DNA from 3 places in the Roseateles sp. PN1 genome. Region 3 is predicted to be linked to each of the others. Evidence: predicted binding sites of a transcription regulator. Region 3 holds the regulator's gene; each other region holds the start of a gene.
The links. The regulator FNR, encoded in region 3, switches genes on or off when oxygen is low (the NO sensors DNR and NnrR bind a similar motif). The targets are predictions, from matches to a motif close to TTGATNNNNATCAA.
Positions count from the first base shown of each region.

Region 1: AABB87_RS10315 (TraR/DksA family transcriptional regulator) is a predicted target of FNR. The motif match lies at 1,840-1,853, and genes of this name have one in related genera.
Region 2: adhP (alcohol dehydrogenase AdhP) is a predicted target of FNR. The motif match lies at 1,757-1,770, and genes of this name have one in related genera.

Region 1 is NZ_JBCARA010000005.1:220,983-224,254, forward strand. Features, by position in the region: gene AABB87_RS10305 (amino acid aminotransferase) at 1-658, opposite strand, end outside; gene queA (tRNA preQ1(34) S-adenosylmethionine ribosyltransferase-isomerase QueA) at 694-1,737, opposite strand; gene AABB87_RS10315 (TraR/DksA family transcriptional regulator) at 1,905-2,303, shown strand; gene AABB87_RS10320 (hypothetical protein) at 2,412-2,792, shown strand; gene AABB87_RS10325 (alpha/beta hydrolase) at 2,843-3,272, opposite strand, start outside.
Region 2 is NZ_JBCARA010000018.1:17,631-20,902, reverse strand. Features, by position in the region: gene gbpA (N-acetylglucosamine-binding protein GbpA) at 1-193, shown strand, start outside; gene AABB87_RS21310 (hypothetical protein) at 419-613, shown strand; gene adhP (alcohol dehydrogenase AdhP) at 661-1,683, opposite strand; gene AABB87_RS21300 (TonB-dependent receptor plug domain-containing protein) at 1,825-3,272, opposite strand, start outside.
Region 3 is NZ_JBCARA010000002.1:498,377-501,648, reverse strand. Features, by position in the region: gene ccoG (cytochrome c oxidase accessory protein CcoG) at 1-670, shown strand, start outside; gene AABB87_RS04845 (hypothetical protein) at 723-986, shown strand; gene AABB87_RS04840 (hypothetical protein) at 988-1,335, shown strand; gene fnr (fumarate/nitrate reduction transcriptional regulator Fnr) at 1,462-2,196, opposite strand; gene hemN (oxygen-independent coproporphyrinogen III oxidase) at 2,420-3,272, shown strand, end outside.

The DNA.
Region 1 (3,272 bases), on a different contig from region 3:
CGATGCCCTCACCGTAGCCCTGGTAGGCCAGGTCCAGGAAGGGCAGCAACTCACGCGCCTTCAGCACCGGGATCAGCTCATCCCACTGCGAGGGCGTCAGGTCCACACCGGTCGGGTTATGACAGCAGGCATGCAGCAGCACCACGCTCTTGGCCGGCAGGGCCTCGACGGCGGCCAGCAGATCGGCAAAGCGCACACCACCGCTGGCGGGGTCGTAGTAGGGATAGGTCTTGACCTCGATGCCAGCACCTTCGAAGACGGCGCGATGGTTGTCCCAGGTCGGGTCGGAGACGTAGATGGCGCTGTCGGGGAAGTAGCGGTGGATGAAATCCGCGCCCACCTTCAGGCCGCCGCTGGAGCCCACGCTCTGGATGGTGACGGTGCGTTCACGCACCGGATTGGCTTCGCCGAACAGCAGGGCTTGCACCGCGCTGCGGAAATTGGCGGCGCCTTCCATCGGCAGATAGGGGCGCGCACCAGCCTCGGCCACCACGGCCAGTTCGGCCTTGCGAACCGAGTCCAGCATGGGGATGCGGCCGTCATCGTCGAAATAAATGCCGATGGACAGATTGATCTTGCCCTGGCGAGGATCTTTCTGAAACGCCTCGTTGAGGCTCAGGATCGGGTCACCGGCATAAGGTTCGACGTGATGAAACATGGCTTGGTCTCCAAAACGAAATTTGCGTTTGATTATCAGCCAGCGCGCTGCAGCAGCATGGCGTCGCCATAGCTGAAGAAGCGGTACTGATGGGCAATGGCATGGCGGTACAGCGCCATGATGGGCTCATAGCCGGCAAAAGCGCTGACCAACATCATCAAAGTGCTCTTGGGCAGGTGGAAGTTGGTGACCAGGGTGTCGACCACGCGGAACTGGAAGCCGGGGGTGATGAAGATGGCGGTTTCACGCGCGCCGGCTTGCAGCTCACCGCCCTGGGCGGCGGACTCCAGCGCGCGCAAGGTGGTTGTGCCCACCGCCACCACACGGCCACCGCGGGCCTTGCAGGCGGCGATGGCAGCCACCGTCTCGGCGCTGACCTCGAACCATTCGCTGTGCATTTTGTGGTCGCTGAGCTGCTCCACCCGCACCGGCTGGAAAGTGCCCGCGCCCACATGCAAGGTCACATGCGCCGTGCCCACGCCGCGCTCTGCCAAGCGGGCCAGCAAGGCCTCGTCGAAATGCAGGGCGGCCGTGGGCGCGGCCACCGCGCCAGGCTCTTTGGCGAACACGGTTTGATAACGCCGTACATCGTCGGCCTCATCGGCATGTTCGATATAGGGCGGCAGCGGCACATGGCCGTGTTGCTCCAGCAGCGCGAAGGGGTCGCTGGGGAAGCGCAGATGGAACATGCCGTTGTCGGGTCCGCAGCGGCCCAGCACTTCGGCGTCAAAGGCCTCGTTGAAGCGCACCCAGCTACCCGGTTTGGGCGACTTGCTGGCGCGCAGATGGGCCCAAACCTCATTGGTTCCGGCAATCACCCGCTCGATCAGGCCTTCGACGCTGCCGCCGGTGGCCTTCTGGCCATAAATCCTGGCCTTGATGACACGGGTATTGTTGAACACCAGCAGGTCGCCGGGGGCGAGCAAGTCGGGCAATTCCCGAAAGATGCGATCCACCGCAGTGGCATGGCGTCCATCCAGCAAGCGCGAGGCGCTGCGCTCGGCGGCGGGGTGTTGGGCGATCAGCTCCGGGGGGAGTTCGAAGTCGAAGTCACTGACGCTGTGTTGACGAGCAGACATTGTGTGTTGAGGGCCGGACGGACCCGTACCAAGCAAAGAAAGAACGCGGATTTTCCCATGCCGCACGCCGGGCATCGGCAAGCACTGGGCGAGCAGCAAAAGTTGACGCCGATCAAGGTGGCCGCAGCCGCCCGGTGCGAGCATGAGTTCCAAGGAGATCACAGCTTATGAGCAAACACCATCTCACCTCGGGGCAACAAGCCCTGCTGGAAGCCGCCCTGAAACTGCGCCAGCAATCCCTGGAGCAGGAGTTGAGCAACCAACTCGGCACGCAGGGCCGCGTGGAACATGCCCGCGAAGAATTGCTGCAAGTCGTGGACGGCGAGCAAGCCCACCAAGCCGACCGCGAGGTCGATCTGGCCCGCAGCGACCAGGCCCTCGAATCCCTGCGTCAGGTCAACGAGGCACTGCAGCGGGTGCACGACCCCGAATTCGGCCTGTGCGGCGATTGCGGCGCCGCCATCGCTTTTGACCGCCTCAAGCTCAACCCGGCCGTGCTGCGCTGCATCGACTGCCAGTCCAAGCAAGAGCAAAGCCACGGTGCGCTGCGCTCGCACAGCTTGTGAGTTTGAAGCGCCAGCTACTTGAGCGCTGGCGCGGCAACAGCAGGCGAGGTCATCAGCCCCTCTTTCAACGCTTTACCTATCAACTCAACCCATAAAGGCATTCGCGCTATGAGCACTTTTCACGCCGTCGTTTGGCTCGATCACCAACAAGCCAAGGTCTTGCAGTTCGACACCGAGCATGTGCAGGCCGAGAAGATCAAGGCACATTCCCACCACACCAAGCAGCGCGGCAGCGCGGTGCGCACCGAGCATGAATTCTTCGGTGAAGTGGTGGATGCACTGAACGGCATCACCGAAGTCTTGGTGGTCGGTTCCAGCACCGCCCAGGCCGACTTCAAGCACTATGTTGAAAAGCACCGCCCGCAAGCCGGCAAGGCCATCGTGGCCTATGAAACCGTGGATCACCCGACCGAGAACCAATTGCTGGCCTTTGCCCGCCAGTACTTCCTGAAGTACGACCGCATGGCCGGCGTGCCCACCCCGACCTGAGCACCGTGCGCTGAGGCGGCGCCTGCCGCCTCGCCCTCGCTCTGCAAGGTTCAGGGCGAAGTCAGCCCACTCATGGCACTGCGCATGGCTTCCCGGTAAATGCCGGAGGCCTCGCGGTGCAAACCGCTGTGTGAGCCGCCGGCAATCTCCACCCAGCGCACCGGCGCCTTCCCCGCGGCTTCGGCCGTATTGCGCAGGCGCCGGCCCAGTTGCACCGGCACGGTCTTATCAGCGCTGCCATGCAGCATCCAGATGGGCGCATCGATTTTGCCGATTCGCCCCGCCGAGTTGAAGTCTAGCGTGGTGATGGCGGCAGCCACTTCGCCGATATTGCCGACCTCGCGCGCCACATCGGGCAGGCTGGTGAAGGTGGATTCCAAAATCAGCGCACCGTAATCCTGACCGTGGTGCAAACCGCTGGCCAGACGCACCGCTGCTGCGCCCCCCATGGAGTGGCCAAAGATCACCCGCTTGCGCGCA
Region 2 (3,272 bases), on a different contig from region 3:
CTTCCAGTACCGCTTCCCGGATGGGCTGAAGAGCTACAAGGCCGGCACCCGGGTTCTGCAGCCTAAGAACGGTCGTGTCTATGAATGCCGTCCTTGGCCCAATAGCGGCTATTGCGTGCAGTGGGCGCCGTCGACGCCGCAGTTTGAGCCGGGCATCGGTAGCCACTGGCAAGAGGCCTGGATCGCGCGCTGATCTAGCGCTCAAGGCATCAGGCCTTTGGGCCTGATGCGGAGTCGCCTAAGCCGCTTGAGACCTGCTGGTTCCGCTCGATATGCAGTTCATCGAGTCAGGGGCCGGTCGGTCGCAGGCGGCTTTTAACTTGGAGCCGCCCCATCTAGAGTGCTGTGCAGAGTTCGGGGCGGGCCCGGGCTCACCCCAAAACTTGAGATCGAACGCGATCTCGACGAAAGGTCTGCGGTGAAGCTCTTGTTGTGGTTGCTGCTGTTCGTGCTTTGTTGGCCGCTGGCCTTGCTGGCGCTGCTGCTGTGGCCGGTGGTTTGGCTCTTGTCTTTGCCATTTCGCCTGATTGGCATCAGCGTGGAGGCGGTGTTTGCCTTGCTGCGCGCCCTGCTATTTCTGCCCGCGCGGCTGCTGGGGCATAAGGACGCTTGATGGCGAGAAGCCAGCCCGGTGTTGCGGGCTGGCTTTGCGGCCTGCGCTTAGATTTTCATCACCACCCGGCCATCGATATGGCCTTGCTTCATCTGGTCGAAGATGTTGTTGATGGATTCCAGCTTGTCGCTGCTGTAGTGGGTTTGGATCTTGCCATCAGCGGCAAAGGCCAGGGCTTCTTCCAGGTCCTTGCGGGTGCCGACGATGGAGCCGCGAATGGTCTTGGCATTGAGCACCACATCAAAGATCGGCAAGGCAAAGTCGCCCGGCGGCAGGCCCACCAGTGACATGGTGCCGCGCTTGTGCAGCATGCCTACGCCTTGCTTGAAGGCGCTATTGGACACGGCCGTGACCAGCACGCCATGGGCGCCGCGCACATGTTTTTGCACTTCAGCCACCGGGTCTTGCGTCAACGCATTGATGCAGACCTCGGCGCCCAGCTCGCGCGCCAGGGCCAGTTTGTCCTCGGCAATGTCCACCGCGATGACGTGATAACCCATGGCCTGCGCGTACTGCACCGCCATATGGCCCAGACCCCCGATGCCGGAGATGGCCACCCAGTCGCCGGGCTTGCAGTCCAGCACCTTGAGCCCCTTGTAGACGGTGACGCCGGCGCAGAGCAGGGGCGCAGCGGGGTCGAAGTCCAGCTTGTCAGGCAGGCGGCCCACATAGCTGGGGTCGGCCAAAACATATTCGGCATAGCCACCGTTGACGGTGTAGCCGGTCATCTGCTGTTCGCCGCACAAGGTTTCCCAGCCGGTGATGCAGTGCTCGCAGTGGCCGCAGGCGGTGTGCAACCAAGGCACGCCGACCCGGTCACCTTCCTTCACATGCTTGACGCCGCGGCCCAGCGCGGCCACAAAGCCCACGCCCTCATGGCCGGGGATGAAGGGCAGGCTGGGCTTGACCGGCCAGTCGCCATTGGCCGCATGCAGGTCGGTGTGGCACACGCCTGAGGCCACCACCTTGACCAAAACCTGGCCGTCCGCCACTTCGGGCACGTCCACTTCTTCAATTTGCAACGGCGCGCCAAATTCGTGGACGACCGCGGCCTTCATTTTTTGAGCCATGACACTCCTCTCCTGGTTGGCGGGCCGAGTGGGGCCCGGAGTCAGAAGTATGTCGATTCATGGCTAGAGGTCAATGAGCTAGATCAAGCCAGCCATGCGGCTTGTCCGCATAGCGGCGCGGGGCTGTCACCTTCTTGCGGCTCAGACCTTCATCTCCAGGCGCAATTGCCATTGGGTGAAGCTGCGCCCGCCGGTGTCGGTGGTGATGATTTGATCGGTGGTGCTGATGACGCTGCCGTTGCTATAGCTCAAGGGGTTCAGATTGCTGGCCGACAAGCGCAGCTGGGTGTTCAGATTGACGGACCACAGCGCGAACGCATCCAGCACCACCTTGCGGGAGTTGTGCACCTCGGTCAGCAAGCTTTGCTGCACCGTGACTGAAGGCGTCCAGTTCAGCCCCGCACCAAGCGACAGCGGCAAGCTGCGCAGCTTGTAGTCGGCGCCCAGATTGGCGGTGGCCTTGGGCTGTTGGTCCAGGCGATTGTTGGGGCCGGGAATGCCATCCACCGAGGAGCGGAACAGGCTTAGATTGCTGCGCACCGACACCGGCCAGGCCTCGGGCAGGAATTCGTCCAGGCGGAACTTGGCCTCCAACTCCAGGCCCATCGTGCTGGCATTGCCGATGTTCTGTGGCCGTGCCACCCAGCGCGGCACGCCGGCCCAGCTGACAGTTTCCAGGCTGGTGACGGTGCGCATCAGATCGCTGATGCGGCGGTAGAACAGATTGGCGCTAAGCACGCCGCCCTTGCTCAAATAGCTCTCGAAGGCGATGTCAATGCCGGTTGCCAGCTCGGGTTTGAGGTTGGGGTTGCCGCTGCGGTCGGGGTAGTTGGCGGCGTTGGGGCCGCAAGGCTGAGCGTCGGGGCAGGGGTATTGCGAGTTGATGGTGGGCTGGGCGATCAGATCTTGCAGATTGGGGCTGCGGTAGCTGCGGGTCAGGCTGGCGCGGATCTGATCGCGGCTGGGTTTGCCGTCTTGGTCGAGCATTTTCCAAACCCCGTGCAAGAGCGGGGTCCAGACCGTGGCGCGGTTGTTCACCGCATAGTTGGCGGCGGTGCTGCGGGTGGCGATGGTCTCGCCGCGCAGGCCGGCGTAAAAGGCCCATTGCTTGCCCACGCTCCATTCGTCTTGGGCGTAGAGCGCAATGCGCTGGGTGGCGGCGTCAAGGTCGTCGCCGAAGTCCAGCAGATTGCGGCAGGACTGTCCGTTTTGCAGGCAGACGCGGTTCTGCTGGCGCTGGGTGCCTTCGCCTTCCAGGCCGCCCACCAAGCTGTGTTCGTTTTCCAGCGTGTGCGAGTATTTGCCGTTCAGGCTCCAGGACTTGTCTTCGCTGCTGACGGTGTCGTCCTGGCTGCGGCTCAAGGCGGACTGGCGGTATTCCTGCCTCAGCGTATGGCTGTCATTGCGGGCCAGGCCGATGCCGCCGCGCAGCTCCAAGCGGGTGTCGGCATCAAAGCGGTGCTGCCACTGCGAGTTGACGCGCAGCATATTGAATTTGCTATCGCCGGTGCTCTGGGCCTGATCAAAGTCGCCGGGCGTGGGGCTGCTACGGGTCTGCGTGATCAGGCTGCTATTGCTGCCGCGCGAAG
Region 3 (3,272 bases):
CGGCCTGGGCTCATGCATCGACTGCACCTTGTGTGTGCAGGTTTGTCCCACCGGTATTGATATTCGCAAGGGCTTGCAATACGAGTGCATCGGCTGCGCCGCCTGCATCGATGTGTGCGATCAGGTGATGGACAAGATGAACTACCCGCGTGGGCTGGTTCGTTACGACACCCAGAATGGCTTGGCCCAGCACCTCAGCCCGGCGCAGAAGTTGCGCCGCATGTTCCGCCCGCGCGTCATCATTTACAGCGTGGTGCTGGTGACCCTGAGTACGGCTTTGCTGGCCAGCCTCTTGTTCTTGCGCAGCCCCGTCAAACTGGATGTGGTGCGTGACCGTGGCGTGCTGTCGCGCTTGGTGGAAGACGGCTATATCGAAAACCTCTACCGCCTGCAGATCATGAATGCGACCGAGGGCGCGCAGCAGTGCAGCCTCAGCGTCAAGGGCATGGAAGGCATTGCCTTGGGCAAGCCAGTGAGCTTGGTCTTGGCGCCTGCCGAAGCGCGCTGGGTGTCGGTGGCGGTGCGAATTCCGCCTGAGTCAGCGGCGCAAGCGGGTGTCGGTGCGCATCCCATCTCTTTTGCCTTGATGGGGCAGGCGGTTGACAAGGCGGGTGTTGCCAGCGGCAAGATCGAGATCAAGGAAAAATCGACCTTTGTCGTGCCGCGCTGAGCGCTAACGAATCATTTGAACAAGAAGTCCTTGCAGAGCAGGAGTTGACGCAATGAGTCAAGAAAACAAACGCACGACCGATTCCGCTAGCCCCTGGTGGCGTGAGAAGTTCATGTGGCTGGTGTGGGGTGGCCCGGGTGTGGTGGTGATCGCCAGCTTTGTGACCCTGTTCCTGGCCCTGCATTTCCCCGAGACGGTGCTGGATGAGTCCAAGGTGCAGACTACTTATGTGGGCAAGGCGTCCAAGGAAGCCGATCCAGCCTCCTTGGCGCCGGCCATGAAGGGCCGCAACCACGCTGCCACCGGCGCGCAATGAAATGAAGACCGAGCCCCGCAATCGTGTTGAGTCGGACGACGCCACCTTTGCGGTGGATTTGCCGCCGCCTACGTCCAGATTGGCGCGCTGGGCGATGGCAATCGCCTGGCCGGCCTTTGTGATGGCAGGGGTGACCGAGGGCTTGGTGTTTTCGGTGGTTGACCCCAGCGATTTGACCTGGTTCGGTGGCGAGCGCATGGAACTCTCCCGGCAGGCCGTCTACACGCTCAGCTTTCTGATTTTTTGGAGTGTCATCAGCTTGGCCTCTAGCATCAGCCTGATGCTGGCCACCTTGCCGGAGACGCCTGATGCACCCCAGGCTATTCACCCGCGGCGTTGGCCGCAGTAGGCTGCCGCAGGCCGCTCGCTCGGGCGGCGCTGAATGCCTGAATGAATAAAAGAAGGGCTGAGTACCACTCAGCCCTTCTTTCATTGTGCCGCTGGCGCGGCTCAGCCGCCCGCCGCCTGCCTCAGTTCAGCAAGTGCCGTTATTGACCAGCTTCTGCAGACCGGCTTGGTCGAGGATGCGCAAGTGGCGCTGCTTCACTTCCAGCAGGCCTTCTTCCTGGAACTTCGAGAAGGTCCGGCTGACCGTTTCCAGCTTCAGGCCCAGATAACTGCCGATTTCCTCGCGCGTCATGCGCAGCACCAAAGCGGCGGCCGAGAAGCCGCGCGCCTGCAGGCGCTGGGTCAGGTTTAGCAAGAAAGCCGCCAGGCGCTCTTCCGCCCGCATGCTGCCCAGCAAGAGCATCACGCCGTGATCGCGCACGATTTCGCGGCTCATGATCTTGTGGAACTGGCGCTGCAAATCGGTGAACTCACGCGACAGCTCTTCCAGCTGTTCGAAGGGAATCACGCAGACCTGCGAGTCTTCCAGCGCCACGGCGTCGCAGCTGTGGCGGTCGGTGCTGATGCCATCCAAGCCTAGCAATTCGCCCGCCATTTGAAAGCCGGTGACCTGGTCGCGGCCATCTTCTGAAGAGACACAGGTCTTGAAAAAACCGGTGCGCACCGCGTAAAGCGACTGAAAGGGGTCGCCGCTGCGAAACAAGGTGTCGCCGCGCGACACCTGGCGGCGCGTGGCCACCAACTCGTCTAACTGCTCGAGGTCACCCGACGACAAGCCAACGGGTAGGCAAAGCTCGCGCAAATTGCAACTGGAGCAGGCGACCTTGAGCGGTTCAATCTTGATAGGTACGGTGACGTTCATGGAGTGCATTATGGATGACGCATATCGCAGTGGGCAGGCGCCGTTGCCGGCATCTGTTCGGGGCAAGGCGGCGAATCGAACGTCTGCTCGCCGCCTATCGGCTTCGCCAAACATGATTTAGCTCAAGCCCAATGCGCAATGCATGCGATTGTTAGGGCAAAGAATGAGGCCAAACTTGATCTCGGTCAATCGCTTGTGTGGCGGGCTTGGCAATATGCGAGCCATGGTTTCTATCACCCAGCCCCAAGTCCTGTCAGGCAAAGACTCCGCCGTGAGCATCATCAACGAAGACCTGTTGCGCCGCTTCGATGTGTCCGGGCCACGCTACACCTCGTACCCGACCGCGGATCGCTTTGTTGAGGCCTTCACCGCCGAAAACTACGCGCAGGCTTTGGTGCAACGGGCCACAGGCTCGCAGATCGGCGGCGCTGCGCCCTTGTCGATCTATGTGCACATTCCGTTTTGTGAATCGGTGTGCTACTACTGTGCCTGCAACAAGGTCATTACCAAGCATCACGATAAAGCCGCTGAATACCTGCAGGCTTTGATCACCGAGATGGACTTGACGCTGGCGCATCTGGGGCGCGGCGCCGGGGTGTCTCAGCTGCATCTGGGTGGCGGCTCGCCGACCTTCTTCAGCGATGAAGAGTTGACGGGCCTGGTGCAGGCCTTGCGTGAACGCTTCCGCATCGTTGCTGGTGCCGAGATGGCCATCGAGGTGGATCCGCGCACGGTCAATGTGGATCGCCTCAAGCATCTGCGCAGCCTGGGTTTCAATCGCTTGAGTTTCGGCGTGCAAGACTTTGACCCGCATGTTCAAAAGGCGGTGCATCGCCAGCAGAGCTTTGCCAGCGTCGAGGCCTTGATGACGGCAGCGCGCGAGCTGGGTTTTGAGTCCACCAATGTTGATCTGATCTACGGCCTGCCGCTGCAAACGCCTGAGTCTTTTGCGCGCACCATCGAACAAGTGGGTGCCTTGAAGCCGGATCGCATCGCGCTTTACGGCTACGCTCATTTGCCGCAGCGCTTCAAACCGCAACGCCGTATCGACGAAGCCCAACTGCCGCCGGGTGCCG